4 regions of the Streptomyces sp. NBC_00670 genome follow, and region 4 is predicted to be linked to each of the others. Evidence: riboswitches for the same ligand, from Rfam matches in the RefSeq annotation. Region 4 holds a riboswitch; each other region holds the start of a gene.

Region 1 (7,148 bases), 4.1 Mb from region 4:
GTCCGGGACGAGGTCGCTGACGTGCTGGCGTATCTGCTCCAGCTCTGCGAGCGGCTGGACGTCGACCTGCTGACGGCGCTGGACGAGAAGATCGACCGCAACGAGATCCGCTTCCCCGCACCCGCCCCGGTGCCCGAACCGGGGACTGCCCCGGAGCCCGCCCCCGAGGCGTGAACCCCACCCTCCTTCGTCACTCCATGTAGTGATGATGTTGTCCACCATCGGCCCTCTGTCCACAGATTTCGGACGACCTCTGGCTTTTCGACTGGATGACCTTCACTCTGGGTAATGAACAAGGGAGTCGGGTGGGCGCGTGGCGAGCGCGCCGGAGGGAACGGGGGCAGCGCATGGACGCGGTGCGGCTCATCGTGGAGAGCAGGCGTGCCCTGACGGACAGCGAGGACGCCTTACGGATCACGGCGGAGGCGTGGCAGGCCTACGCCCTGGCGCAGGCGATCGGCAGCCGGCTCGCGGTGTCCGGCCCCCCGCAGCTCCGCGGCGAGGCGCTGGGGCTGACGGAACTGGCGGGCAGAGGGTGCGGGGTCCTGGACGCCCCGCCACCCCTCGTCGCCGATCTGCGCGCCGCGCACCTCACCGAACTGGGCGACGCGCGCAAGGCATTGCTGGAACTGGGCTCGCTGCTCGTGGAGGTGGCCATGTCACTGGTCGCCCTCGCGAGCACGGCGGGAGAGGAAGGGGCGTACTGGCAGTGCATGGAAGCGATCGACGCGGCGGACGAGTCCCGGGACCGTGTCCAGGAGATGCTCCGCCGTCTGGCACTGACGGAGGAGGAGCCCACCCGCTGGGACGCGGCACTGGGCTGACCCGGGCGCGGAGCCGTTCGGAACCACGGCGCCCCGCGCCCCGCGCCCCTACTGGGGCGGGGTGACCTCCGTGTCCGGTGGGGTGAGGAGGAAGACGTTCTTGTCGACCCGGTGCATGCCGCTGGCCAGGCCGAAGACGACTCCCGTGCTGAAGTCGAGGACGCGCTTGGCGACCTCCGTCTCCGCGTTGGTGAGATCGAGGAGGACCGGGACGCCGGCCATCAGCGTCTCGGCGACGTCGCGGGCGTCGGCGAAGACGTTGACCCGCAGGACGACGAACCGGCGCCTGGCCTCCGTCTCGGCCTCGGCGTAGGCCCGGTGGTCGTAGGAACGGTGGTCCACCGCCGACGGCCAGGCGTCCCGGCCACGCAGCGGCACGACCTGGGCGAGCCCTTCCCACTGTTCGTCGGTGACATCGTGGCTGTTCACCGGCCCTCCCCGTCGGCTCGCACTGGTCATCTGCACGGGCCAATTCTTACGCATCGTCACCCGATCGGCCGAACGCGACACGGTCCGCGACGCCCCCGGCATCGCGGCCGGTCTGCCGATCCGATGCGGTTCAGGTGGTTCTGACCAGTTTCAGAAGGTCCAGCATCACCGGGTCGATCACCCGGTACCGCACGATCCGCCCCTGCCGCTCCCCCGCCACCACCTCCGCCGTCCGCAGCAGCCGCAGCGCCTGCGAGACCGCCGGGTCGTTCATGCCCGTGGCGATGGCGAGGTCGGAGACGGCGAGCGGTCCCGTCCGGTCGAGGGCCAGCAGGAGGGAGAGCCGGCCGGGGTCGGCGAGCAGGGAGAAGCGGTCGGCCCAGGCGCGTACGGCCTCCGGCTCACCGATGGCGGCGATGGCCTCGCACACCCGGTGGCCGTCGATGGTGCGCCGGTCGGCACGGTCGGCGGGGACGAGATGCATGCGGGCATTGTTCCAGGCGGACGGCGGACGGTGGCCGGTTCCGGGGCTTTCGGATCGTCCTCGCGTGCTCCGCGGCGTCCGCGTGATCTGTGCCACCTGCCACACCTGCTCTGCGTGATCTGTCCCACCTGCAACACCTGCGCAGATATGCAGTCTTGCAGGTGTCGGCGGGCGCCCCCTATGGTGGCCGGGCCGTGGTGCTCGGGAAGACCGGTGCAGGCCCCTTTCGGGGGGTCGAGTCCGGAGCGGCCCTCGCCACTGTGATCGGGGAGTTCCCGTCCCGTGCCGCCCTCGGGTGGCGCCACTGGTCGTGCGCACGCACGGCCGGGAAGGTTGGGGCGGGCGCGTCGACCCGTCAGCCAGGAGACCGGCCACGGCATCTCACGAAGTGATCCACGAGGTGCTGGAGCGTGATGCGAAATGGCCCTGCCCGCGCGCCCTTCCGGGCGATCGTCCGCGACCCCCGCGGCCCCCACAGACCCCGCGACCCCCGCGGCCGACGCGGCCGCCGTCCCCACCGTCTCCTTCCGCTGGCGGCGTGAGGACACCGTCCGTACCGCCGGACTGCTGGCGGTGATCCTGGCCCTGCACGTGGTGGCGTTCGGGGTGCTGTTCCTGCTGGTGGTGCCCGAGCACTACGAGGTCGGCTCCAAGGCCTTCGGCATCGGGCTCGGCATCACCGCCTACACGCTCGGCATGCGGCACGCCTTCGACGCCGACCACATCGCGGCCATCGACAACACCACCCGCAAGCTCATGGCCGACGGCAAGCGTCCGGTGTCGGTCGGGTTCTGGTTCGCGCTCGGGCACTCCGGCGTGGTGGTCGCCATGGCCGCGCTGGTGGCGGGCGGCGCCGCGCTCGCCGGCACGCTGCTGGACGACGGCTCGCGCACGCACCAGGTGCTGGGCGTGGTCGGCACCACCGTCTCCGGCGGCTTCCTGTATCTGATCGCCGCCCTGAACCTGGTGGCGCTGCTCGGCATCCTGCGGGTGTTCCGGGCGATGCGGGCCGGCACGTACGACGAGGAGGCGCTGGAGGCGCATCTGGACTCGCGGGGGTTCATGAACCGGATCCTGGGCCGGCTCACCCGCTCCATCAGCCGTCCGGGGCAGATGTTCCCACTCGGCTTCCTCTTCGGGCTCGGCTTCGACACCGCGACCGAGGTGACGCTGATGGTGATGGCGGGCAGTGGTGCGGCCGCGGGGCTGCCGTGGTACGCGATCCTGTGCCTGCCGTTGCTGTTCGCCGCCGGGATGAGCCTGTTCGACACGCTGGACGGGACGTTCATGAACTTCGCCTACCAGTGGGCGTTCTCCAACCCGGTGCGCAAGGTGTTCTACAACCTGACGATCACGGGGTTGTCGATCGCCGTCGCGTTCGTGATCGGGACGATCGAGCTCGTTGGCGTGCTGCACGAGAAGCTGGATCTGACGGACTCCGTGACGGGGTGGATCGCGGGGCTGGATCTCGACAACGTCGGGTACGTGATTGCCGGGCTGTTCGTGGTGGTGTGGGCGTTGGCCATCGGGTACTGGCGGCTGGCTCGGGTCGAGCAGCGGTGGGGGCGGCCGCGGGCGGCCGACGGCGGGTGAGGGGGCACGGGGCTCCGCCCCGTTTCGCGCAGTTCCCCGCGCCCCTGATGTAACGCACGTGCCAGGTTGATTCGCTAGACACCGTTGCTTCTGCTGGCGATCTGGTGCCCTCTGCCTCGTATCTGCGAGAATATGATCAGGGTGGCCATGAGGTGTGACGCCCAGGCAGAGGGAGACCTTCAGTGATGACCCGTATGTCCCGCCGTGCTCGTCGGCGGGTGTTCGCCGGGGTCGGTGTCGCCGCCGTGCTGGTGGCGGCCGGTGCCTGTTCGTCCGATTCCGATTCCGGTTCCGGTTCCGGTTCCGATGACTCGGCGAAGGTCTCCGGGACGGTGACCGTGTTCGCGGCGGCCTCCCTCCAGGAGAGCTTCACCGCGCTGGGGAAGACGTTCGAGAAGCGGTACCCGGGCACGAAGGTCACCTTCAACTTCGGCGGCAGTGACAGCCTCGCCGCCGGGATCACCGGCGGCGCCCCCGCCGACGTGTTCGCCTCCGCCAGCCCGAAGACGATGAAGACAGTGACGGACGCCAAGGACGCGGCCGGTACGCCGTCGACCTTCGTGCGCAACCGTCTGGAGATCGCCGCCCTGCCCGGCAACCCCGACAAGATCTCCTCCCTGAAGGACCTGACGAAGTCGGGGCTCAAGGTCGTCCTGTGCGCCAAGACCGTGCCGTGCGGCGCGGCCGCGCAGACCGCGCTGGAGGCGAGCGGCCTGAAGCTCACCCCCGTCTCGTACGAGCAGGACGTCAAGAGCGCGCTGACGAAGGTGGAGCTGAAGGAGGCCGACGCGGCCGTCGTCTACCGCACCGATGTGAAGGCGGCGGGTGACAAGGTGGAGGGCGTGGAGTTCCCCGAGTCGGCCAAGGCCGTCAACGACTATCCGATCGTCCAGCTGAAGAACGCGGAGAACGCGGCCGGGGCGAAGGCGTTCATCGCCCTGGTGAAGTCGGCGGAGGGCCAGAAGGTGATGAGCGCGTCCGGGTTCCTCTCACCGTGACGGGCGGGCTTCGACGTGCGCGGCCGGTCCGGGGCGGCCGTCGCACGGGCGCCCCGCTGCCGGGCGGCCGACGCACCCGCGTCCCGCTGCCGGGCGGCCGTCGCACCGGCGCCCCGCTGCCGCTGCTGCTCCCTGCCCTGGTGGGCCTCCTTTTTCTCCTGCTGCCGCTGCTCGCGCTGCTGCTCCGGGCCCCGTGGCGCGATCTCCCGGACCAGCTCACCAGCGCGCAGGTCTGGCAGGCGCTGCGGCTCTCGCTGCTGAGCGCGACGGCCGCGACCGCCGTCAGTCTCGTCCTCGGCGTGCCGCTGGCCTGGCTGCTGGCCCGTACCGAGTTCCCCGGGCGCGGCCTGCTGCGGGCGCTGGTGACGCTGCCGCTGGTACTGCCGCCTGTGGTGGGCGGTGTGGCACTGCTGCTGGCACTCGGCCGCAACGGGGTGGTCGGGCAGTGGCTGGACGAGTGGTTCGGGGTCACGCTGCCGTTCACGACGACGGGCGTGGTGCTGGCGGAGGCGTTCGTGGCGATGCCGTTCCTGGTGATCAGCGTGGAGGGCACGCTGCGGGCGGCCGACCCGCGCTACGAGGAGGCGGCCGCCACGCTGGGGGCGTCCCGGTTCACCGCCTTCCGCCGGGTCACGCTGCCGCTGATCGCGCCCGGCGTGCTGGCGGGCGCGGTGCTGGCGTGGGCGCGGGCGCTGGGCGAGTTCGGGGCGACGATCACCTTCGCCGGCAACTTCCCCGGCCGTACGCAGACGATGCCGCTCGCGGTGTACCTGGCGCTCCAGAACGACCCGGCGGCGGCGATCGCGCTCAGCCTGGTGCTGCTCGCGGTGTCGATCGCGGTGCTGGCCGGGCTGCGCGACCGCTGGCTGACGGCGTCATGAGGACGGTGGGCGAACCGGTGGAGGCGGCACGGACCGACGAGGGTCTCGACGCGCGGCTGCTCGTCTCCCGCGGCTCCTTCCGTCTCGACGTCACGCTGACCGCCGCGCCCGGCGAGGTGGTCGCGCTGCTCGGCCCGAACGGCGCGGGCAAGACGACGGCACTGCGGGCGCTGGCGGGCCTGGTCCCCCTGTCCGACGACGGTGACGGTGGCAGCGGTGGCCGGCTGCGGCTGGACGGGGTGCCGCTGGACCGTACGCCGCCCGAGGCCCGCCCCGTCGGCGTCGTCTTCCAGGACTATCTCCTCTTCCCGCATCTGACCGCGCTGGACAACGTGGCGTTCGGGCCGCGCTGCCGGGGCGCGTCCAAGGCGGAGGCGCGGGCGCAGGCCGCCGAGTGGCTGGCGCGGCTGGGGCTGGCCGAGCACGCGGGCGCCAAGCCGCGCCGGCTCTCCGGCGGCCAGGCACAGCGGGTCGCGCTCGCCCGGGCGCTGGCGACCCGGCCCCGGCTGCTCCTCCTCGACGAGCCGCTGGCCGCGCTGGACGCCCGGACCCGGCTGGAGGTACGGGCCGAACTGCGGCGCCGGCTGGCCGAGTTCGAGGCGGTCGCGGTGCTCGTGACGCACGATCCGCTGGACGCGATGGTGCTCGCCGACCGGCTGGTGGTGGTGGAGGGCGGCCATGTGGTCCAGGAGGGCCTGCCGGCGGACATCGCCCGGCATCCCCGTACGGACTACATCGCGCGGCTGGTCGGACTGAACCTGTACCGGGGCGAGGCCGAGGGCCACACCGTACGGCTGCTCGACGGGGGGCCGTCGATCACGACGACGGAGGAGCTGTCCGGCCCGGCGTTCGTGGCGTTCCCGCCGAGCGCGGTCACGCTGCACAGCGAACGCCCGGTGGGGGCGAGTGCGCGGAACCTGTGGCGGTGCGAGGTGGCGGGCCTGGAGACCCACGCCGACCAGATCCGCGCGGACCTGACCGGCGACCTCCCCGTCCTGGCCGACCTCACGACGGTCTCCGCGGCCCAACTGGACCTGCGGCCCGGCGCGACGGTCTGGGCGACGGTGAAGGCGACGCAGACGCACGCGTATCCGGCGTGACGGGGGCGCGGAAGAGCTCGGGGGCGCGGTAGAGCTCGGGGGCGCGATAGAGCTCGGGGGCGCGATAGAGCTCGGGGGCGCGATAGAGCTCGGGGGCGCGATAGAGCTCGGGGGGATGGGGTTTGTTCGGCGGGTGCGGCTGCGTCGTGGCTTGTCGCGCAGTTCCCCGCGCCCCTTGAAAGCGGGGGGCGCCCCCTGCTTTCAAGGGGCGCGGGGAACTGCGCGAAACGGGGCGAAGCCCCGTGCCGGGGTCGAAGGGGCGGAAACCCTCCCCGCACTCACCCCCGCGCCACCCACACCCACACACCCTCGTACCGATGAACCGCCCACCCGTGGGCGAACCCCGGCGGAGGGGCGCCCGGCGCCGTGAGCGCCGCCACCGGCATCCGCGCAGCCGCCGCCACGATCTCCCCCGCCGTACTGTTCTCGTTGTGCCCGCCGACCTGCGCCGACGCACACCCCGCGTAGTACGCGACGGGAATCGCCTCACGCCCCGTCAGCAGACACGGCGCCCGCACGCCGAGCCCGTGCAGCGCGGCCGCCGTACGCGCCCACCCCCGCCGCCCCGCCGCCGACCGCTCCACCACCGAGTCGAGCACCGCGAGCTGCACCGCCAGGTGCCCCAGAAGCCCCGCCACGACCAGCGCCCGCGCAACCCCCGTACGCCACCCCCCGGACCCCGCGCTCACCAGCCGCAGCACCGCCACCGCGACCGGCAGCGCGAGCAGCGCGTACGCCGGGAGCAGGAAGCGCGGCGCGGCGTATCCGATCATGAGCAGGTAGGGGGCCGCGACGGTCGCGGCGCAGGCGACCGGCGTCAGGACGGCCGTCCCCCGCCG
Region 2 (7,148 bases), 3.2 Mb from region 4:
AGCGACCACTTCTCCATGGCGCAGCTCACGCTGATCACGGCCACGGTGGCCCGCACCTGGCACCTGGAGCAGGTGGCCGGCTCCAACGACGAGACCCGGGTGGGCATCACCCTGCGCCCGCACCGGCTGCTGCTGCGGCCCGTACGGAGGTGAGCCGGGGGCGCGTACGGCGGTGAGGCGCCCGGCGGGGGCGTGCGGGACGGGTGAACACCCGACGCGCACGCCCCCGCCGGCTGCGGCCGCCGTCCCCGGGCCCCGCTCAGGCCGCCGTCCCCGGGTCCTCGGCCCCGGCCACCGGTCCCGGTCCCGGCCCCCGGAACGTGCGCCGGTACGCCTGCGGGGTCGTCCCCAGCGCGCGCACGAACTGGTGCCGCAGCGCGGCCGCGTTGCCGAACCCGGTGCGGCCCGCGATCGCGTCCGTGGTCTCGTCCGTGCCCTCCAGCAGCCGCTGCGCCAGCAGCACCCGCTGGCGCAGGATCCAGCGGTACGGCGTCGTGCCCGTCTCCTGCTGGAAGCGGCGGGCGAAGGTACGCGGCGACATGTGGGCGCGGGCGGCGAGCTGCTCGACGGTGACCTCCTCGTCCAGGTGCCGCTCCATCCACACCAGCACCTCGCCCACGGTGTCGCACGGAGTGCGGGGCAGCGGGCGCTCGATGAACTGGGCCTGCCCGCCGTCCCGGTGCGGCGGCACCACCATCCGCCGGGCGATCCGGTTCGCCACCTCCGGCCCCTGCTCCTTGCGCACCAGGTGCAGACAGGCGTCGATCCCGGCGGCCGTACCGGCGGAGGTGATCACCGGGTCCTCGTCCACGTACAGCACGTCCGGCTCGACCCGCGCCCGCGGGTAACGCCGGGCCAGCGTGTCCGCGTGCCGCCAGTGCGCCGAGCAGCGCCGCCCGTCGAGCAGCCCGGCCGCGCCCAGTACGAAGACGCCGGAGCACACGCTGAGCACCCGGGCGCCCCGGCCGGCGGCGTCGCGCAGCGCACGGAGCAGCTCGGGCGGATAGGCGCGGCTCTCGAAGCCGTTCCCGGCGGGTACGGCGATCAGGTCGGCCTCGGCCAACCGCTCCAGGCCGTACGGCGTCGAGAACGTCAGCCCCGGCACATGGGTGCCCAGCCGCGGGCCCTCGGCGGAGACCACCGCGAAGTCGTACACGGGCAGCCCCTCGTCGCTCCGGTCGATGCCGAAGACCTCGCAGACGACGGCCAGCTCGAAGGGGTGGACGCCGTCCAGCATGACGGCGGCGACGTTGCGCAGCATGCGGACAAGTGTGCCTCGGCGATGGCAGGAAATCGAGGGTGTACGGCAGTCCTGCCACTGACGCGGAGGAGGCGGCGGCGCGAAGGTGGAGCACATGGACACGACGCACGCACAAGCACTCATCGGAATGGTGGCCGTCCTCGGCCTCCTGGCCCTCATCACCCTGCCCGCCCTGATCGGCGTCGTCCACGACTGGCGTGTGGACCGGCAGCTCAGGGCGGCGCGGGGACGGCAGGAGGCCGAGCGGGAGAGCGGTCAGAAGTCCTCGTCGAAGCCGACCGAGCCCTCCACCGCGACCTGGTACGCCGACGCCCGCCGCTCGAAGAAGTTGGTCAACTCCTGAACGCCCTGGAGCTCCATGAAGGAGAACGGGTTCTCCGCGCCGTACACCGGAGCGAAGCCGAGCCGGCTCAGCCGCTGATCGGCGACGCACTCCAGGTACTGCCGCATGGAGTCGGTGTTCATCCCCGGGAGGCCGTCACCGCACAGGTCGCGCGCGAACTGCAGCTCGGCCTCGACGGCCTCCGTAAGCATGTCGGTCACCTGCCGGCCCAATTCCTCGTCGAAGAGGTCCGGCTCCTCCTTGCGGACGGTGTCGACGACGTCGAACGCGAACGACATGTGCATCGTCTCGTCCCGGAACACCCAGTTGGTGCCGGTGGCCAGGCCGTGCAGCAGGCCCCGGCCGCGGAACCAGTAGACGTAGGCGAACGCGCCGTAGAAGAACAGCCCCTCGATGCACGCGGCGAAGCAGATCAGGTTGAGGAGGAAGCGTCGGCGGTCGGCCTTGGTCTCCAGGCGGTCGATCGACTCGACCGAGTCCATCCACCGGAAGCAGAACTCGGCCTTCTCCCGGATGGACGGGATGTTCTCCACGGCCGCGAAGGCGGCGGCCCGGTCGTCCGGGTCGGGCAGATAGGTGTCAAGGAGCGTCAGATAGAACTGGACGTGCACGGCCTCCTCGAAGAGCTGGCGGGACAGGTACAGCCGCGCCTCCGGGGAGTTGATGTGCTTGTACAGCGTCAGCACCAGGTTGTTCGCGACGATCGAGTCGCCGGTGGCGAAGAAGGCCACCAGGCGGCCGATCAGATGCTGCTCCTCGGGGCTGAGCCTCGCCAGGTCGGCGACGTCCGAGTGGAGGTCGACCTCCTCGACGTGCCAGGTGTTCTTGATGGCGTCCCGGTAGCGCTCGTAGAAGTCGGGATAGCGCATGGGGCGCAGGGTGAGCTCGAAGCCCGGGTCGAGCAGGTTCTTGGTGGGGTTCGCGGGGGTCTCGGTGGACATCACTGGCAGGCCTCGCAGGACTCGGGGTTTTCCAGGGAGCAGGCGACCGCTTCGGGGTCCGGAGCGGCCGGTGCGGCGGGGGCGGTGGCCGCGGTGGCCCGTGCCGCGCGGGCGATACGGGTGGCCGGGCGGGAGCGCAGGTAGTACGTCGTCTTCAGCCCGGACCTCCAGGCGTAGGCGTACATGGAGGAGAGCTTCCCGATGGTCGGCGTCTCCAGGAACAGGTTCAGCGACTGGGCCTGGTCGAGGTACGGGGTGCGGGCGGCGGCCATGTCGATCAGGCCGCGCTGCGGGATCTCCCAGGCGGTGCGGTACAGCGCGCGCACGTCCTCGGGGATCCAGGAGAAGCCCTGCACCGAGCCGTTCGCCTCGCGCAGCGCCTCCCGGGTGCGCGCGTCCCACACGCCGAGTCGCTTGAGGTCGTCCACCAGGTACGAGTTGACCTGGAGGAACTCGCCCGACAGCGTCTCGCGTTTGAACAGGTTGGACACCTGCGGCTCGACGCACTCGTAGACACCGGCGAGCGAGGCGATGGTCGCGGTCGGCGCGATGGCAAGCAGCAGCGAGTTGCGCAGCCCGGTCGTCGCCATGCGTTCCCGCAGCGCGGCCCAGCGCTCCGGCCAGGTGTGCTCGACGCCGTAGTGGTCGGGGTGCAGTACGCCCCGGGCCGTACGGGTCTTCTTCCAGGCCGGCGCGGGGCCGTGGCGCTCGGCGAGGTCGGCGGAGGTCTCGTACGCGGCGAGCATGATCCGCTCGGCGATGCGGGTGGACAGGGCCTTCGCCCCGGGGGAGTCGAAGGGCAGGCGCAGCCGGAAGAACACGTCCTGGAGCCCCATGGCACCGAGCCCCACCGGGCGCCAGCGGGCGTTGGAGCGGCCCGCCTGCTCGGTCGGGTAGAAGTTGATGTCGACGACCCGGTCGAGGAAGGTCACGGCGGTGCGGACGGTGGCGTCCAGCCGCTCCCAGTCGAGGTCCCCGTCCCGGACGAACGCGCCGAGGTTGACCGAGCCCAGATTGCAGACCGCCGTCTCCCCGTCGTCCGTGACCTCCAGGATCTCCGTGCAGAGGTTCGAGGAGTGGACGACGTGGCCGGGCTCGGCGGTCTGGTTCGCGGTCCGGTTGGCGGTGTCCTTGAAGGTCATCCAGCCGTTGCCGGTGCTCGCGAGCGTACGCATCATGCGGCCGTACAGCTCACGGGCGGGCAGTGTCCTCCGGGCGAGCCCCGCCTCCTCCGCCCTGCGGTAGGCGACGTCGAACTCGGCGCCCCACAGGTCGGTCAGCTCCGGCACGTCGGCGGGGGAGAACAGCGACCAGGTGCCGTCGGCGTCCACCCGGCGCATGAACTCGTCCGGGATCCAGTGCGCGAGGTTCAGGTTGTGCGTGCGGCGGGCGTCCTCGCCGGTGTTGTCCCGCAGCTCCAGGAACTCCTCGACGTCCGCGTGCCAGGTCTCCAGGTAGACCGCCGCCGCGCCCTTGCGCCGGCCGCCCTGGTTCACGGCGGCCACCGAGGCGTCCAGCGTCTTCAGGAACGGGACGATGCCGTTGGAGTGCCCGTTGGTGCCGCGGATCAGCGAACCCCGGGCGCGGACGCGGGAGTAGGCGATGCCGATGCCGCCGGCGTGCTTGGAGAGCCGGGCGACCTGGTGGAGGCGGTCGTAGAGGGAGTCCAGCTCGTCCTTGGGGGAGTCCAGGAGGTAGCAGGACGACATCTGGGCGTGCCGGGTGCCGGAGTTGAAGAGGGTGGGGGAGGAGGGGAGGTAGTCCAGGCGGCTCATCAGGCCGTACAGGGCGGCGACCTCGTCCACGGACCGCGTGCTGTCGTCCTCGGCGAGTCCGCAGGCGACCCGCAGCAGGAAGTGCTGCGGCGTCTCGACGGCCTTGCGGGTGAGCGGGTGGCGCAGCAGATAGCGGCTGTGCAGGGTGCGCAGGCCGAAGTAGCCGAAGCGGTCGTCGGCGTCCGGGTCGATCAGCGCGTCCAGGCGGTCCGCGTGCAGCCGTACGAACGCGGCGGTGCGGTCGGCGATCAGGCCCTCGCGGTGGCCGGTGGCGACGGAGTCGGTGAAGGAGACGACGCCCTGCGAGGCGGCCTCGGCGCGGATGCCGAGGGTCAGCAGCCTGGCGGCCAGCCGGGAGTGGGCCGGGTCCTCGGAGATCAGCCCGGCGGCCGCCTCCGTGGCCAGCTCGCGCAGCTCGGCCTCGTCGGCGTGGGCGGACCGGCCGCGCAGGGCCGCGGCGGCGACCCGGCCGGGGTCGGCGCCCTGGAGGTCGACGGTCAGCGCGGTGAGGGTGCGCAGCAGGGCGGCGCCGGGGCCGTCGGGTTCCCCGACCGCCGGGGGCGCCGGGGCGGGAACCGCCGGGGCGATGGTCATGGGTGCTCTCCCTCGTTCGGCACGGGCCATGACGAGGACAGGGAGCAACACGGTGGCGCGCGGGTGCGCCGGGTCGCGTCCCCGGCCCATTCCACGAGGCCCGGACGTCGGGCACCCGGCCGGACGGCCGGGCGCACTGCCGGCAGGTCCTCGGACTCACCTCGACGCGCGTACGCGTGGATACACCGTTGCGGGACAGCTCCGGATTCACACCGGATTCCCCTGCGGCGGCAGCGTGCTGAGCATACATGTTGTGGCGGACGGCCGGTTGAGGGACCAGATGTTGTGTCGGACGCGGGCAGGGAGTCTCGGGAGGGCGGCCCGGCACGAATCCCGGGGAGGCGGCCCACGCGCGAACCCCGGGGAGGCGGCGCACGCACCAAGGCCGCGACCGCCCCCGAGGGGCAGCCGCGGCCTTCCGCGCACGTGGCGCGTATCGCGACGACTAGTGCGACGTCCCCGCCGTCGCCGGCGGGAGCTCCGGCTCGACGCCGGCGTCGCCGACGTCCACCGTGTAGTCGTCCGCCGTCGTCTCGTCGACGCCCTCCGGCGCCTTCGCCGCCCGCAGGACGAACGTCAGCACCACCGTCACCACCACGTTCAGCACGAACGCGGTCAGACCGATGTAGCCGATCTCCCCGATGCCGGGGATCTCGTCCGAGGACCCGCCGAAGTGCTTCTGCGTCGGCGAGGCCACGCCGTACGCGGCCACCGTGCCGTACACCATGCCGACCGCCCAGCCGGCCAGCAGCGCCCAGCGGTGGAACCAGCGGGTGAACAGGCCGCCCACCAGCGCGGGGAACGTCTGCAGGATCCAGATGCCGCCGAGCAGCTGGAAGTTGATCGCCACCGTCTTGTCCATCGTCAGGACGAAGACCAGCGCGCCCACCTTGACCAGCAGCGAGACGAACTTGGAGACCTGGGCCTCCTGCTTCGGCGTCGCGTCCGGCTTGATGAAGTCCTTGTAGATGTTGCGGGTGAAGAGGTTCGCCGCCGCGATCGACATGATCGCCGCCGGCACCAGCGCGCCGATCCCGATGGCCGCGAAGGCCACACCCGCGAACCAGTCGGGGAACATGTTCTCGAACAGCTGCGGGATGGCCAGCTGGCCGTTCTTCACGGAGATCCCGTCCGCGATCGCCATGAAGCCCAGCAGCGCCAGCAGACCCAGCATCAGCGAGTACAGCGGCAGGATCGTGGTGTTGCGCCGGATCACCTCACGGCTGCGCGAGGAGAGCGTCGCCGTGATCGAGTGCGGGTACATGAACAGTGCCAGCGCCGAGCCGAGCGCGAGCGTGGCGTACGTCCACTGTCCGCCTGCGGCCGGGATCACGCCGCCCGCGCCCGCCTTCGCGAACTTCTCGCCCGCCGAGGCGAAGATGTCGTCGAAGCCGCCGAGCTTGATCGGGATGTAGATGATCGCGACCGCGATGACGATGTAGATGAGCGCGTCCTTGACGAACGCGATCAGCGCGGGGGCCCGCAGTCCGGAGGAGTACGTGTACGCGGCCAGGACGCCGAAGGCGATCAGCAGCGGCAGGTCCTTCACGAACCAGTTGGTGTTCTCGCCCCCGCCCACGCCCATCACGTCGAGCACCGCCTGGATGCCGACGAGCTGGAGCGCGATGTACGGCATCGTCGCCAGGATGCCGGTCACGGCCACCGCGAGCGAGAGCCCCTTGGAGCCGAACCGCCCGCGCACGAAGTCGGAGGTGGTGACGTACCCGTGCCGGTGGCTGACGGACCACAGGCGCGGCAGGAAGGTGAAGACCAGCGGGTACACCAGGATGGTGTACGGCACGGCGAAGAACCCGGAGGCGCCCGCCGCGTAGATCGCGGCCGGGACGGCCACGAAGGTGTACGCGGTGTAGAGGTCGCCGCCCAGCAGGAACCAGGTGATCCAGGTGCCGAACGACCGTCCGCCCAGACCCCATTCGTCCAGGCTGTGCTCGTTCTCGGCCTTGCGCCAGCGGGCCGCGAGGAAGCCCATCGCGGTGACCAGCACGAAGAAGAAGATGAAGACGCCGAGTGCGACGCCGTTCACGCCGTCCTTCATTCCGCCGCACCTCCCTTCGAGGAGGCCGCCGAGGCCGCGGAGGCGTCACGGGAGGCCCGCCCGCGCTGGTCGAACTGCCACAGCTTGTAGGCGGTCACCGTCAGCACGGTGGAGATGAGCACCCACAGCATCTGGTACCAGTAGAAGAACGGGATGCCGATGAACGTCGGGTCGGTCT
Region 3 (7,148 bases), 1.3 Mb from region 4:
TGCCCGTAGCCGGGGAGCCCTACCGGCAGTGGGTCCTCCAGGACTCCTTCCGCGCGGAGCGCCCGCCCTGGGAACACGGCGGTGCGCTCTTCGTACCGGACGTCGCCCCGTACCAGCTCACCAAGCTGCGCCTGCTCAACGGGGCGCACTCCGCCATGGCGTACCTCGGCGCCGCCGCCGGGTGCCGGACCGTGGCCGAGGTGATGGAGACGGAGTGGGGTGAACGGCTGGTCCGCGCCTACTGCGCGGAGGTCGCCCCCACGCTGCCCCCGGGCGGCCCCGACCCGGCGCGCTACACCGACGACCTCGTCGAACGGTTCCGCAACCCGGCGATGCGGCACCTGTTGCGTCAGATCGGGTCCGACGGGTCCCTGAAGATCCCCGAGCGGTGGATGGGACCGTTGCGGGCACTTCGGGTGGCGGGGGCCGCCACGCCGGTACTCGAGCTGGCGCTGGCGGCGTGGGTGGCGGCCACGCGGCCCGGGGCCGACGGTGGCCAGGTCCACGGAACCACGGACCCGGCGGCGGAGGCGCTCGCGCGGTGCGGGCATGCCGGTGATCCGGCATCCGTCGTCGGCCGGCTGCTGACGACGATCGGCGCGGCGGATCTGGCGGGCGCGCCGGATCTCGTCGCGGCCGTGGCCGCGAGGCTTCCCGCGCTGCGCGCGGGGCGCGTCGAGCTCTGACGCGGGGAGTCGGGGGCGGTGCCGCGCGTGGGCGGGTGCGGGGGCGCGAGTGTCGACGCCCTCCTCACGACCCCGGCCAACCCGACCAACCCAGGGGCGCGGGGAACTGCGCGAGCAACCACGACGTACCCGCACCCGCCCACCCGCCGTACCCCACCCCCTTTGGCGACTCACGGAGGCACACGATGACCCACACCACCCACGCCCCGCCCGGCAGGGCGACCCGGACCACCCGGGATCTCACCCGCGCCGCCGTGTCCGGGTGGCTCGGTACCGCGATGGAGTTCATGGACTTCCAGCTCTACTCACTCGCCGCGGCCGTCGTCTTCAACCAGGTCTTCTTCCCCGACGTCAGCCCCGCCATCGGCCTGATCGCCGCGATGGCGACCTACGGCGTCGGGTACGTCGCCCGCCTCGCCGGCGCCGTCCACTTCGGCCGCCTCGGCGACCGGATCGGTCGCAAGAAGGTGCTGTTCCTCACCATCGTGCTGATGGGCGCGTCCACCACCCTCATCGGCGTCCTGCCGTCGTACGCCACCCTCGGCATCGCGGCCCCGATCCTGCTCGTCGCGCTCCGCCTGATCCAGGGCTTCGGCGCCGGCGCGGAGATCGCGGGCGCCACCGCGATGCTGACCGAGTACGCCCCGTCCGGCCGCCGGGGACTGATCTCCTCCCTGGTCTCGCTGGGCACCAACTCCGGCACACTGGCCGCCTCCGGGCTGTGGGCCGTGCTCCTCGCCACCCTCTCCGAGGACCAGATGCTCGCCTGGGGCTGGCGTCTGCCGTTCCTGTGCAGCTTCCTGCTGCTGCTCTTCGCCGTGTGGCTGCGCACCCACCTCAAGGAGAGCCCGGTCTTCGAGCAACGCCCCGACGTGGTCGACGGTGTCGCGCTCTCGCGCAAGGAACTGCAGGCCGACGGCGGTCCCGGGACGGAGCCCGGCGCGGCCGGTGCGCACACCCTGGAGGCCGGGCTGCGCCAGCGCAAGGGCCGGGCCTTCTTCCTCGCGCTCGGTCTGCGCTTCGGCCAGGCCGGCAACTCGGGGCTCATCCAGACCTTCCTGGTCGGCTACCTCGCCACCACCCTCATGGTGGACCGCTCCGTACCCACCACCGCCATCGTCTACGGCTCACTGCTCGGCTTCGTCACCGTGCCGGTCGTCGGCCTGCTCGGCGACCGCTTCGGCCGCCGGCCCGTCTACCTCGCGCTGACCGCGCTCACCATGGTCGTCGCCGTACCACTGATGTACGTCATCGCCAACGGCGGCACCGTGGCGCTCACGATCGCGGTCGTCCTCGCCCTCAACATCGGTGTCCTCGGACTGTTCTCGCTGGAGAGCGTCACCATGGCCGAACTCTTCGGCTCCCGCACCCGGTTCACCCAGCTCGCCGTCGCCAAGGAGATCGGCGGCATCCTCGCCACCGCCGTCGGACCCGTCATCGCGGCGACGCTCACCGCCGCCACCCACCACTGGTGGCCCATCGCCGCGATGCTCGTCGGCTACTCCCTCATCACGCTCGTCTCCGCCTGGGTCGCACCCGAGACGAAGGGGCGCGACCTCGTCCGATGGGAGGACGCGGCATGAAGGCCGTCGTCGTACACGGTGCCGGTGATCTGCGCATCGACCAGCTGCCCGATCCGGTACCCGGCCCCGGTGAGGTGCTCGTCGCCATGGAGTGGGGCGGGATCTGCGGCTCCGACCTGGCGTACTGGCGGCACGGTGGGTCCGGTACGGCCGTGCTCAAGCACCCCATGGTGCTCGGGCACGAGGTCGCCGGGCGGGTCGTCCGCACGGGGCCCGGTGTGCGCGGGTTCGAGGGCGGGCAGCCGGTCGCCGTCCATCCGGCCCGGGTGGTCGGGGACGAGGTACTGCCGGAGCGGATCGCCGGACGCACCAACCTCCACGCACGGGTACGGTACTTCGGCTCCGCCGCCTTCGATCCGCACACCGACGGGGGGTTCAGCGAGCTCAAGGCCGTGCCGGCCGGGCAGCTCAGGGTGCTGCCGGACGGGGTGAGCACGCGGGACGGGGCGCTGGCCGAGCCGTTGGCGGTCGCGCTGCACGCCGTGCACCGTGCCGGTGACCTGCGGGGGCGGACCGTACTGGTCAACGGGGTGGGGCCCATCGGGTCGTTGGTCGTCGCCGCGGCGAGGCTGCGGGGTGCGGGGGCCGTGGTCGCCGCCGACATCGCGGAGTCCTCGCTCGGTGTGGCCCGGGCGTTGGGCGCGGGGGAGGTGCGGAACACCGGGCGGGGCGAGCGGTTGCCGGACGACGTGGAGGTGGTGTTCGAGGCGTCGGGGGCGCCGGGCGCGCTCGGGCCCGTGCTGCGGGCCACTGCCCGTGGGGGGACGGTGGTGCAGGTGGGTAACTTGCCGGGGGCCGAAGTTCCCGCGGTGCTGGGGGAGTTGGTGACGCGGGAGATCACGTGGGTGGGGTCGTACCGGTTCGTCGACGAGATCGGTGAGGCGTTGCGGGCGTTGGGGGAGGGCTTGGACCTGTCGCCCTTGGTGACGCATGAGTTCGGGATCGAGCGGGCGGGGGAGGCGTTGGTGGTCGCGGGGGACCGGGGGAGTGGGAGTGGGAAGGTGATGTTGCGGCTCGGGGGTGGTGCGGGGGGTGTGGGGAGTGGGGTAGAGTAGATCTTGGAAGTGCCGCCGGGGTAACCGGGCGGTGAACTCCAGGCGTTGGTCGTCCAAGGAAAGACGCCCCGCTTCCTGCGGGGAGATGCAGGTGCAAGGCCTGCCCAGCGCTCGGTGAGGCCCATTCCGACGGTTGTCGGGGTGGGCCTCTTTTTGGTTTTCGCCCCCGCCGCCCCTACCCTCCCCCAAGCTCTCAACTTCGTTCGAGCAGGGGGGACCCCCATCCTCCCTTCAAGGGGCTCCGCCCCTTGGACCCCGGGAGTGCTTTGTCGGCTGACCGCCGGTGGGGGCTGGTCGCGCAGTTCCCCGCGCCCCTTACGGGCGCGCTTCTCGCGCCCCCGCGGCGGAGCCGCAGATGCAATACAGCCCCGCGCCCCTTACGGGGCGCTGGTTCGTGGCGGGTGGGGTTCTTGTACGCTGCGGGGGCCAGTCGTGCCGCACCATGGCCAGGGAATCCGGTGGGAATCCGGAGCTGACGCGCAGCGGTGAGGGGGACGGGCGGGGCATCTCTACGCCACTGGGAGTGGGAGGGTGCCGGCGGTACACCGCCGGTGTCGACCTCTCCTCGGGAAGGCGCCTCGTCCGGACGAACCCGAGTCCGAAGACCTGCTGGCACCTCCGCGCCCGTGCGCGGGGGAAGTCCACCGGCCAGGCTCCGCGTTCGAGCCCCGACAATCGAGGCGTTCCATGTTCCGTCGTGCCGCGCTGTTCGTCGCCCCTGTCCTTCTCGTCACCGCCTGCGCCGGCTCCGGCGTCCCAAGCGGCGGGGACACCGAGGGCGCCGTCACCCTCACCAACTGCGGGCACAAGGTGACCCTGAAGTCGCCGCCGCAGCGTGCCGTCTCCCTCAATCAGGGCACCACCGAGATCCTGCTCGCCCTCGGTCTCGCCGACCGCATGGCCGGGACCGCCACCTGGACCGACCCCGTGATGAAGGGACTGGAGAAGCAGAACGCCACCGTGCCGAGGCTGGCCGACAACAACCCCTCCTTCGAGAAGGTGCTGGACGCCGAACCCGACTTCGTCACCGCCTCGTTCGTCTCCACGCTCGGCAAGGGCGGCGTGGCCACCCGCGGCCAGTTCGAGGAACTCGGCGTGCCCACTTACGTCTCGCCCTCCGACTGCGCCGCCGGCAAGGACAACGACAGCGGCGGCGACGGCTCCCGCAGCACGCCGCTCACCCTCGACACCGTGTACGGGGAGATACGCGACCTGGCCCGTGCCTTCGGCGTCGACGCGCGGGGGGAGAAGCTCGTGGCGCGGCTGAAGAAGCGGGTCACGGACGCCACCGACGGGCTCGACGCCTCCGGTGTCTCCCTCATGTACTGGTTCGCCAACTCCCAGTCGCCCTATCTGGCCGGCTGCTGCGGCGCCCCCGGCGCCATCACCCGTGCCGTCGGCGCGGAGAACGTCTTCGACGACACGCACGACGAGTGGCCGCAGATCAACTGGGAGACCGTCGCCGACCGCGACCCGGACGTCCTGGTGATCGGCGATCTGACGCGCAAGTCGCAGACGGCGGAGTCCGCCAAGGCCAAGATCCGGTTCCTGGAGAGCAACCCCGCCACCCGCCATCTCACCGCCGTCCGCGAGAAGCGCTACGTCCTGCTCAGCGGGCAGGCGATGAACCCTTCCCTGCGCACCGTCGAGGGCATCGAGCAGGTCGCCGCGGGGCTGCGCGACTTCGGGCTCGCGAAGTGAGCGCGCGGGTCGCGCTGCTGACGGGTGGGGGGCTGCTGGCGCTGGCCGTGTCGGTCGCGCTCGCCGTGACCATCGGGCCCGCCGACATCTCGGCGGCGGACGTGTGGGCGTCGGTCGCCTCGCACGTCGGCCTGGGAGAGAGCGCGCTCGCGCCGCTGCGGGACGGCATCGTGTGGAACCTGCGGATGCCGCGCACGCTGCTGGCCGCGGTGTGCGGGGCGGGGCTCGCGCTGTGCGGGGCGGTGATGCAGTCGCTGCTGCGCAATCCGCTGGCCGACCCGTTCGTTCTCGGCGTCTCCTCCGGTGCCTCCACCGGGGCGGTCGCGGTGGTCGTCCTCGGGGTGGGCGGAGGAGCGGTGTCGCTGTCGGCGGGCGCGTTCGTCGGGGCGCTGCTGTCGTTCGCTCTGGTGCTGCTGCTCAGCCACAGCCTGGGCGGCAGCACGGACCGGGTGGTGCTCTCCGGGGTCGCCGCCATGCAGCTGTTCTCCGCACTGACCTCCTTCGTCGTGCTGACGTCGGCGGACGCCGAGACCACCCGGGGCGTGCTGTTCTGGCTGCTCGGCTCGCTGACCGGCGCGGGCTGGTCGGAGGTGCTGCTGTGCTCCGGCGTGCTCGGCGTCGTCCTGCTGGTCTGCCTCGGCCACGCCCGCACCCTGGACGCGTTCGCCTTCGGTGAGGAGGCCGCCGCGGGGCTCGGCGTACGGGTGGCGCGCGCCCGCCTCGTCCTGCTGTGCGCGACCGCGCTGCTCACCGCCGCCCTGGTGAGCTGCGCCGGGGCGATCGGCTTCGTCGGCCTGGTGCTGCCGCACGCCACCCGGGTGCTCACCGGCTCCGGGCACGCCCGACTGCTGCCCGTCACCGCGCTGGCGGGCGCCGTCTTCCTGGTGTGGGTCGACACCGCGGCCCGTACGGTGCTGGACCCGCAGGAGGTGCCGGTCGGCGTCGTCACCTCCCTCATCGGCGTCCCGGCCTTCGTGGCCGTGCTGTACCGGGACCGGAGGAAGGCATGAGCGGGCAGGCGGGGGAGTGTACGGAGGGACTGGCCGCCGAGCGGGCCACGCGCCGCACCGACGGCCGGCTCCTGGTCGACGGGGTCACGCTCACCCTGCGCCCCGCGGAGACCGTCGGCCTGCTCGGCCCCAACGGCTCCGGGAAGTCCACCCTGCTGCGGCTGCTCGCCGGGGTCCTGGCCCCGACCGCCGGTGTCGTCACCCTCGACGGGCGGGAGCTGTCCCGGGTCGGCCGCCGTGCCGTCGCCCGCCGGATCGCCACCGTCGAACAGCACGCGCACACCCAGACCGAGCTGACCGTCCGCGAGGTCGTCGCCCTGGGCCGCATCCCGCACCGCCGCGCCTGGACGACGCCCACGGACGCCGACGCCCGGGCCGTCACCGAGGCCCTGGAACGCACCGGACTGACCGGCCGGGCCGGCCAGTCCTGGCACACCCTGTCCGGCGGCGAACGCCAGCGCGCCCAGATCGCCCGGGCGCTGGCCCAGGAGCCGCGCGAGCTCCTGCTGGACGAGCCCACCAACCACCTCGACATCCAGCACCAGCTCGACCTGCTCGACCTCGTCGCCGGGCTGCCCGTCACCACGGTGATCGCCCTGCACGACCTCAACCTCGCCGCGATGTACTGCGACCGGCTGCTGGTCCTGGCGGAGGGGCGCGCGGTCGCGGAGGGGACCCCGGGAGAGGTGCTCACCCCCGCGCTCATCAAGCGGGTGTACGGGGTGCGTGCCGAGGTCCAGGAGGGGCCCGGGCATCCCGTCGTCCGCTTCCTGCGGCGGGCGGGCGGTGGCCGGGGTCAGCCCTGACCGGGGTGGGCGTGGCTGTGGGACACCTCGGGCGCGCAGGGGTCGTGCTTCTCGGCCCTGCGGTCCCGCAGCCAGTCGAGTACGGCCAGGACCAGCGCGCCCAGTATCGGCAGCAGGCCGGACCCGATGGCGACCGCGACGGCGGTGCGGTAGTGGTGGCCGGCGTGCCCCAGCACCATGTAGAACAGCCCGGGCAGGGCCGCCGTACCGACGGCTCCGCCCAGCCGCTGCCCGGTCTGCAGCGCGCCCCCGGCCGCGCCCGCCATCCGCACCGGCACGTCCCGCAGCGTCATGGTGATGTTGGGCG
Region 4 (7,148 bases):
ACCTCGCGCAGGAAGGCGCGCCGGAAACCGTCCGACTCCAGCGAGCCGTGCCAGTGCGTGCCCCAGACGGCGCCGACCCGGCAGCCGTCCAAGAACGCTTCTCCGCCGGTGACGTCGGCGACCCCGTGGTGGATCTCGTACCCCTCGACGGGCTCGCCGAGGGCCTCGCCGACGGGCCGGGCGAGGGTCTTCCCGGGGGCGAACCGGACCCGTACGGGCAGCACCCCGAGGCCGTCCACCCGCCCGGCGCGCGACTCGACCTCGTCCTCGATGCGTTCGCCGAGGATCTGGAAGCCGCCGCAGATCCCGAGCACCGGCCGCCCCTCGGCCGCCCTGCGCCGCAGCGCGTCCGCGAGCCCCCGCTCCCGCAGCCACTCCAGGGCGCGGACCGTCCCCCGGGTCCCCGGAACCACCACGAGATCGGCGTCGGCCAGCTCCTCCGGCCGGTCCACGAACCGCACGACGACGCCGGGTTCGGCGGCGAGCGCGTCGACGTCCGTGAAGTTGGACATCAGCGGGACCGCGCACACGGCGACCCGCAGCACGTCCTCGCCGACCGGCGGCGCGGTGTTCGACTCCCGTACGGTGCCGCGCAGCGACACCCTGAGTCCATCCTCTTCATCGATGCCGAGTCCGTGCCGGAACGGCAGGACGCCGTAGGTGGAGCGGCCGGTGAGGCCGTGCAGCATGTCGAGGCCGGGTTCGAGGAGCGAGACGTCGCCCCGGAACTTGTTGACGAGGAACCCGGCGACCAGCTCCTGGTCCTCGGGAGAGAGCAGGGCGACGGTGCCGAAGAAGGAGGCGAAGACGCCGCCCCGGTCGATGTCGCCGACGACGACCACGGGGAGCTTCGCGTTGCGCGCGATCCCCATGTTGACGATGTCGGTACGGCGCAGATTGATCTCGGCGGGGCTGCCCGCGCCCTCGCAGATCACCGCGTCGTACGTGGCGCGCAGCTCGGCCAGGGAGTCGAGCACGGTGCCGAGCAACCGCTGCTGCCGGCCGCCGTGGTAGCCGCGGGCGCTCATCTCGCCGACCGGCCGGCCGAGCAGCACGACCTGGCTGCTGCGCTCGCCGCCCGGCTTCAGCAGGACGGGGTTCATCAGCGCGGTCGGCTCGATCCGGCACGCCTGGGCCTGCATGGCCTGCGCGCGCCCGATCTCGGCGCCCTCGCGGGTGACGAACGAGTTGAGGGACATGTTCTGCGCCTTGAACGGCGCGACCTTGACGCCCTGCCGCGCCAGCCACCGGCAGATACCGGCGGTGACGACGCTCTTCCCGGCGTCGGAGGTGGTTCCGGCGACGAGCAGCCCGCCGCCCGGCCGACGGTCGGTGCCGCCGCTCATGACATACGTCCCTTCGTCCGACGGCGCCCGAACACGAGCCGCACGCCCGCGCACACGCCCAGCGCGAGCCAGCTCACGCGTCGGGAGAGCCGCGCCGCGCGCTCGATGTCGTCCGTCCGCACGGCGCGCCCGGTGCCGTTGAGGACCGGACGGTGCTCCACACGCCCCGCGTAGGACAAGGTGCCGCCGAGCCGCACCCCGAGCGCCCCCGCGAAGGACGCCTCCACGGGACCGGCGTTGGGGCTCGGATGCCGGGACGCGTCCGCCCGCCAGGCCCGTACCGCACCCCGGGGGTCCGGTCCGGCGACGGCCGCGAGGACGGCGGTGAGCCGCGCCCCCGGCGCACCGGCGAGGTCGTCCAGGCGTGCGGAGGCCCAGCCGTAGCGCAGATGACGGGGGGAGCGGTGACCCACCATGGCGTCCAGCGTGTTGACGGCCCGGAAGCCGAGCAGCCCCGGCACACCGGCGACGGCGCCCCACACCAGGGCGCCGACGACGGCGTCGGAGGTGTTCTCGGCGACGGACTCGACGACCGCCCGCGCGATCCCGTCGGCGTCCAGCGCCTGCGGGTCGCGTCCGCACAGATGCGGCAGCCGCGCCCGGGCGGCGTCCACGTCACCGGCCTCCAGCGCCCGCCCGACGGCCCGCGCCTCGCGGACGAGCGAGGTGCCGCCGACGACGGCCCAGGTGGCGGTCGCGGTCAGGGCGATCGAGGCGGCGGGGGAGCGGCGTACGGCGCGCGCGGCGACGGCTCCGAGCGCCGTGGCGCCACCGGCGCACACGACGGTGTGCAGCGCGCCCCAGCCACGGTGGTCGCGCCAGAGCCCGCGCTCCACGGCGGCCGCGGCACGGCCGAACACGGCGACCGGATGCCCGCGGCGCGGATCGCCGAGGAGCAGGTCGCCGAGGAGGCCGGCGGTGGCGCCGTACGCGAAGCGTTCGGCACCCACGGGGTCAGCCGGCCGTGGGATCGGTCAAGGTGTCGCTGGTGAACCTCGGTCGGCAGCCGCGCATGGCGATATGTCCTCACTCAGGGTGTCCACGCCCTGGTTCGACGAGACCGGCGGTGAGAGTTCCTGGCTCCCGGGATTCCTACCCCGGTGACAGTGGCGGGACCGCGCCGGATTTCCACCGGCTTCCTCTCCTGCCGCCGCATTGGCCCCGGCAGTCCACCACGCGCCCGCACAACAGGTCAACCTGCCCCTGACCTGCTGTGCGAAGTCCCACACCCCCCACCACGAACCCGCCGCGGAACGGTGGCCCGTAAGGGGCGCGGGGCGCGACGAACGCAAGAGCCGCGCCCCATGAGGGGCGCGGGCAACTGCGCGACAAGCCACAACGAGCCCGCACCCGCCCAAGAACCCCACCCACCCGAGCTCTCAGGCGCCCTCTCCCACCCACCCCAACTCCCCACCCCCCCCCGGGGGTCCAAGGGGCAGCGCCCCTTGAGGGACGGGAAGGGTAGGGGCGGCGGGGGCGAAAAAAACCCACCCCCGCCCACCACCACGGCTACAACACGACCACGGCTACAACACGACCACGGCTCCGGCTACGCCACGATCAGATGAATCCCGTACGCCACAGCCGCCGCACACGCGGCAAAGCACACGTACGCTCCCGTCGCGGCAAGCACGGCCCCCCCACCCCGCGCCGACTCCCTCTTCGTCAGCCCCACGATCCCGAGCGTGAACAACCCCACCAGCCCCACCGTCACCACGAGCGAGACCCCGAACACGGAACCCAGCGCAACCCAGTCGATCTTCATGCCGTCCGCTCCTTACACCGTGGCCGCACGGTTGGGTTCCGCGGCCGGCCCCGCATCGGCGGCCGGCGCGGGAATGGTCGCCTGCAACCCCGCCCCCGCCGGGGGCACCCCCACCGGCGGCGGCGCCACCGCGGCGATCGCCGCGGTCACCACCCCCGGCGACTCGACGGCACCGGAGCCGGCCTCACCCGCGTCGAGTTCATTGACGTTGTCCACGGTCACCGGCGTCCGCCGCGACAGCACCCAGATCGTCCCGGCCCCCGCCACCAACAGCGCACCCGTGACCACCGTCCCCCACGTCCCCTGCTTCGTGAGGAACTCCGCCCCCGCCCCGACCAGCCCCGCCGCCGGCAGCGTCAGACACCAGGCGACGAACATCCGGGTCGCGGTGGACCAGCGGACCACCCCGCCCCGCCGCCCGAGCCCGGAGCCCATCACCGCACCGGAGCAGACCTGGGTGGTGGAAAGGGAGAAACCGATGTGCGAGGAGGCGAGGATCGCCGTCGCCGCACTGGTCTGCGCGGCGAACCCCTGCGGCGGCGCCAGATCCGTCAGCCCCTTGCCGAGGGTGCGGATGATCCGCCAGCCACCCAGATACGTGCCGAGCGCTATCGCCGTACCGGCCGAGAAGATGACCCACATCGGCGGGTTGGAGCCGGGCGCGAGAACGCCTCCGGTGACCAGGGCGAGGGTGATGATGCCCATGGTCTTCTGCGCGTCGTTGGTGCCGTGCGCGAGCGAGACCAGCCCGGCCGAGGCGATCTGCCCGGCCCGGTACCCCTTCGCGGTGGCCTTCTCGTCGGCCCGGTTGCCGATCGCGTACGTCAGCCGGGTCGCGAGCATCGCGGCCAGCCCGGCCACGACGGGCGCGGCGACCGCCGGGATGAGGACCTTGGTGACGACGGTCGAGCCGTTCACCGACGACCAGCCGGCCGACATGACCGCCGCGCCGATCAGACCGCCGAACAGTGCGTGGGAGGAACTGGAGGGCAGACCCAGCAGCCAGGTCAGCAGGTTCCACAGGATCGCGCCGACGAGGGCGGCGAAGATCACTTCGGTCCGCAGGCCCTCTTCGTTGATGATGCCGCCGGAGATCGTCTTGGCGACCTCCACGGAGAGGAACGCGCCGACGAGGTTCAGCACGGCGGACATGGCCACCGCCGTCTTGGGCCTCAGGGCGCCGGTCGAGATGGTGGTGGCCATCGCGTTGGCTGTGTCGTGGAAACCGTTCGTGAAATCGAACACGAGTGCGGTGACAATCACGATACCCAGGAGGAGCGTGATGTGTTCCATTTACCCAGGCTTCTGTTGGACGTCAGTGTCACCTGGACGGTAGGCAACCTGGGTGAACGGCAGGTGAACGAGGGCGGGCGGTGCGGTGACCCGAACGGGGTGCCGCGATTCCGCTTTCCGGCGGTGTCCGCGCACCCGCCGCCCCGCGTCAGCCCCGCGCGAACCGTTTCAACCCGGCGAGCGAGCCGTTGAAGCGGTTCTGGTCGCCGGGCAGGGTGCCGGCGGTGGCGTACTGCCAGAACGTCCAGGTGTTCCAGCCGCCCGGCAGCGCCCCCGTACCGGAGGTGCCGTGCCGGGCGATCCACAGCGCGTGGTCCGCGGCGAAGGCGGTGCTGTCGCCGGTGCACAGCCGCCACCAGTTGGCCGTGGTGTACAGCACGGGCCGGCGCCCGGTCAGCCGCAGCACCTCGTCGCTGAACGCTCTGATCCAGCGCACCATGGCGGCCTTGCCCAGCCCGTAGCACTTGTGCGATCCGTACGGGTTGTACTCCATGTCCAGCGCGGGCGGCAGCGTCCGGCCGTCCGCGCGCCAGGCGCCGCCGTTGCGCACGAAGTACGCCGCCTGCGTGGCGCCGGAGGACCGGTCCGGCACGGCGAAGTGGTATGCGCCGCGCAGGATCCCGGCGGCGCGCGCCCCGTCGTACTGCTTCTTGAAGGTGGGGCTGCGGTAGTCGGTGGACTCGGTCGCCTTGACGTAGACGAACGCCGCCCCGTCCGCCCTGGCCTTCGCCCAGTCGACGCCGCCCTGGTGCGAGGAGACGTCGTGCCCCTTCGGCTTGCCCGCGGCGACGGCCCGGGCGGGCGCCGCCGCGCCCGTGGCGAGCAGCGCACCGCAGAGCGCGAGCGTCAGGGTGCGGGCAGCGTGACGTGAGGTCATGGATCCCCCCGGGGGACGGTGGACACGCGGGCGCGGGAACCGTCGCGCACGGACGGCCCCGCAGGAGCCCCAGAGAGTAGTAGAAGACGGGAGGAAATCGGCCAATCATCATCCAATCGGCTCATAGGGGCGCGTTCAGGGGCGTATGCGCCGGGCGTGAGCGCCGGGCGCGCACGGCGCACCTGGCATGATCGCGCCATGACTGAGCAGCGGCAGAACCCGGGACGGGAGCAACGGCGGGAACGGGTGCGGGTGCGGGAGGCGGCCGAGGGCGGGGTGGCCGACGCCTGGGAGGCGCTCGTCGCCACCGCCCGCCGCACGGTCGCCGACGGACTGGTCGTCGGCACCTCCGGCAACGTGTCGGTACGGGTCGGGGACACGGTGCTGGTCACGCCCACCGGAGTGCCGTACGACAGGCTGGGCCCCGACGACGTGGTCGGCGTCGGACTCGACGGCCGCCAGGTGCTCGGCACACTGCGGCCGACCAGCGAACTCCCCATGCACCTCGCGGTGTACCGCACCACCGACGCACGTGCGGTCGTGCACACCCACGCGGTGCACTCGACGGCGGTCTCCACACTCGTCCGGGAGCTCCCGCTGATCCACTACATGGCCGCGGCCATGGGCGGCCCCGTCCGGGTCGCCCCCTACGCCACGTACGGCACCCCCGAGCTGGCCGACAACGTGCTCCAGGCCCTCACCGACCGCACCGCCTGCCTCCTCCAGAACCACGGCACCCTGGCCTACGGCACCACCCTCGACCAGGCCTATGACCACACCGCCCAACTCGAATGGATGTGCCACGTCTGGCTCACGGCCACAGCAACGTCGGCAGGCCCACCCACCCTCCTGACCCCCGACCAACTGAACGAGGTCAAGGCCCGCTTGCACACCTACGGCCAGCAGCGCGCCCCTTAAGGGGCGCGGGGCTGTGTTGTCTGCGCGGCTCCGCCGCGGCGGGCGCGAGCACTCACCGTGCCCCTTAAGGGGCGCGGGGAACTGCGCGAGAAGCCCCCACCCACCCGCACCCGACAACGCGCCCCCCCGGGGTCCAAGGGGCCGAGCCCCTTGAAGGGACGGGAAGGGTAGGGGCGGCGGGGGCGAAACAAACCACAGCACCCCACCAAAAAGGGGGCCCGCTGGCCGAAGCCCCCCGCACCCACGACACTGGACCGGTGCGCACTGTCAGGCCGACCCCCACCACCCTCACCACAGCCCTGGCCCTCACCGCCGGCCTCGCCGGCGCCACCGGCCTGGCCGCCGGCCGCCTCGCCGCCGACGCCGCCCTCAAAGCACCCCCCGGCCGCCCCCTCCCCACCGAATCCCGCCTCACCGTCCACGCCACGGCCGCCGGCCGCATCACCCTGACCCGCGCCCTCGCCTCCCGCCGCCCCGGCACCTACGGCCTCACCGGCCACGGCTCCCACGCGGTCGTCGGCCAGGTCCTCACCGGAACCCCGCACTCCGCCGACACGGTCGTCCGGCGGCTCGAACGCGTCACCCACGGCACCCTGGAGACCGGCGACAGGGTCCGGCTCACCCCCAACCTCCACATCGGCGACCCGGGCACCGCCCTCGGCCTCGACCACACCGACGTGGACGTGCCCGGCGAACTCGGCCCGCTGCCGGCGTGGTTCGTGCCGGGCGTGCGCGACATGTGGGTGATCGCCGTGCACGGGCTCGGTGCGACCCGCGAGCACCCGATGAACCTGATGCGGTTCTACAACCGCAACCACCTCACCGTGCTCGCCCTCTCCCACCGGGGCGACGCCGGCGCGCCCCGTTCGCCGGACGGTCTCCACCACCTCGGGGACACCGAGTGGCGGGACGTGGACGCGGCGATCCAGTACGCCGTGCGCCACGGTGC

The links. A riboswitch is a leader RNA that binds a small molecule or an ion and turns the genes downstream of it on or off. The one in region 4 is predicted to bind cobalamin.
Region 1: linked by a shared signal. The riboswitch ahead of OIE12_RS25585 (HoxN/HupN/NixA family nickel/cobalt transporter) and the one ahead of OIE12_RS07485 (cobalamin biosynthesis protein) in region 4 are both predicted to bind cobalamin.
Region 2: linked by a shared signal. The riboswitch ahead of OIE12_RS21935 (ribonucleoside-diphosphate reductase subunit alpha) and the one ahead of OIE12_RS07485 (cobalamin biosynthesis protein) in region 4 are both predicted to bind cobalamin.
Region 3: linked by a shared signal. The riboswitch ahead of OIE12_RS01715 (ABC transporter substrate-binding protein) and the one ahead of OIE12_RS07485 (cobalamin biosynthesis protein) in region 4 are both predicted to bind cobalamin.

The regions. Positions count from the first base shown of each region.
Region 1 is NZ_CP109017.1:5,762,335-5,769,482, reverse strand. It holds gene OIE12_RS25605 (nucleotide pyrophosphohydrolase) at 1-174, shown strand, start outside; gene OIE12_RS25600 (DUF6099 family protein) at 348-824, shown strand; gene OIE12_RS25595 (cell division protein SepF) at 873-1,283, opposite strand; gene OIE12_RS25590 (ArsR/SmtB family transcription factor) at 1,384-1,737, opposite strand; cobalamin riboswitch at 1,916-2,127, shown strand; gene OIE12_RS25585 (HoxN/HupN/NixA family nickel/cobalt transporter) at 2,158-3,330, shown strand; gene modA (molybdate ABC transporter substrate-binding protein) at 3,516-4,328, shown strand; gene modB (molybdate ABC transporter permease subunit) at 4,385-5,209, shown strand; gene OIE12_RS25570 (ABC transporter ATP-binding protein) at 5,206-6,309, shown strand; gene OIE12_RS25565 (hypothetical protein) at 6,588-7,148, opposite strand, start outside.
Region 2 is NZ_CP109017.1:4,907,196-4,914,343, forward strand. It holds gene OIE12_RS21915 (bifunctional albaflavenone monooxygenase/terpene synthase) at 1-153, shown strand, start outside; gene OIE12_RS21920 (helix-turn-helix domain-containing protein) at 260-1,261, opposite strand; gene OIE12_RS21925 (hypothetical protein) at 1,356-1,604, shown strand; gene OIE12_RS21930 (ribonucleotide-diphosphate reductase subunit beta) at 1,517-2,545, opposite strand; gene OIE12_RS21935 (ribonucleoside-diphosphate reductase subunit alpha) at 2,545-4,914, opposite strand; cobalamin riboswitch at 5,039-5,161, opposite strand; gene mctP (monocarboxylate uptake permease MctP) at 5,360-6,970, opposite strand; gene OIE12_RS21945 (DUF3311 domain-containing protein) at 6,967-7,148, opposite strand, start outside.
Region 3 is NZ_CP109017.1:410,934-418,081, reverse strand. It holds gene OIE12_RS01730 (mannitol dehydrogenase family protein) at 1-686, shown strand, start outside; gene OIE12_RS01725 (MFS transporter) at 872-2,269, shown strand; gene OIE12_RS01720 (L-idonate 5-dehydrogenase) at 2,266-3,324, shown strand; cobalamin riboswitch at 3,735-3,952, shown strand; gene OIE12_RS01715 (ABC transporter substrate-binding protein) at 4,012-5,025, shown strand; gene OIE12_RS01710 (FecCD family ABC transporter permease) at 5,022-6,035, shown strand; gene OIE12_RS01705 (ABC transporter ATP-binding protein) at 6,032-6,841, shown strand; gene OIE12_RS01700 (MFS transporter) at 6,832-7,148, opposite strand, start outside.
Region 4 is NZ_CP109017.1:1,673,593-1,680,740, reverse strand. It holds gene OIE12_RS07490 (cobyric acid synthase) at 1-1,346, opposite strand, end outside; gene OIE12_RS07485 (cobalamin biosynthesis protein) at 1,343-2,296, opposite strand; cobalamin riboswitch at 2,397-2,536, opposite strand; gene OIE12_RS07480 (hypothetical protein) at 2,896-3,111, opposite strand; gene OIE12_RS07475 (inorganic phosphate transporter) at 3,124-4,404, opposite strand; gene OIE12_RS07470 (lysozyme) at 4,553-5,281, opposite strand; gene OIE12_RS07465 (class II aldolase/adducin family protein) at 5,480-6,199, shown strand; gene OIE12_RS07460 (alpha/beta hydrolase) at 6,457-7,148, shown strand, end outside.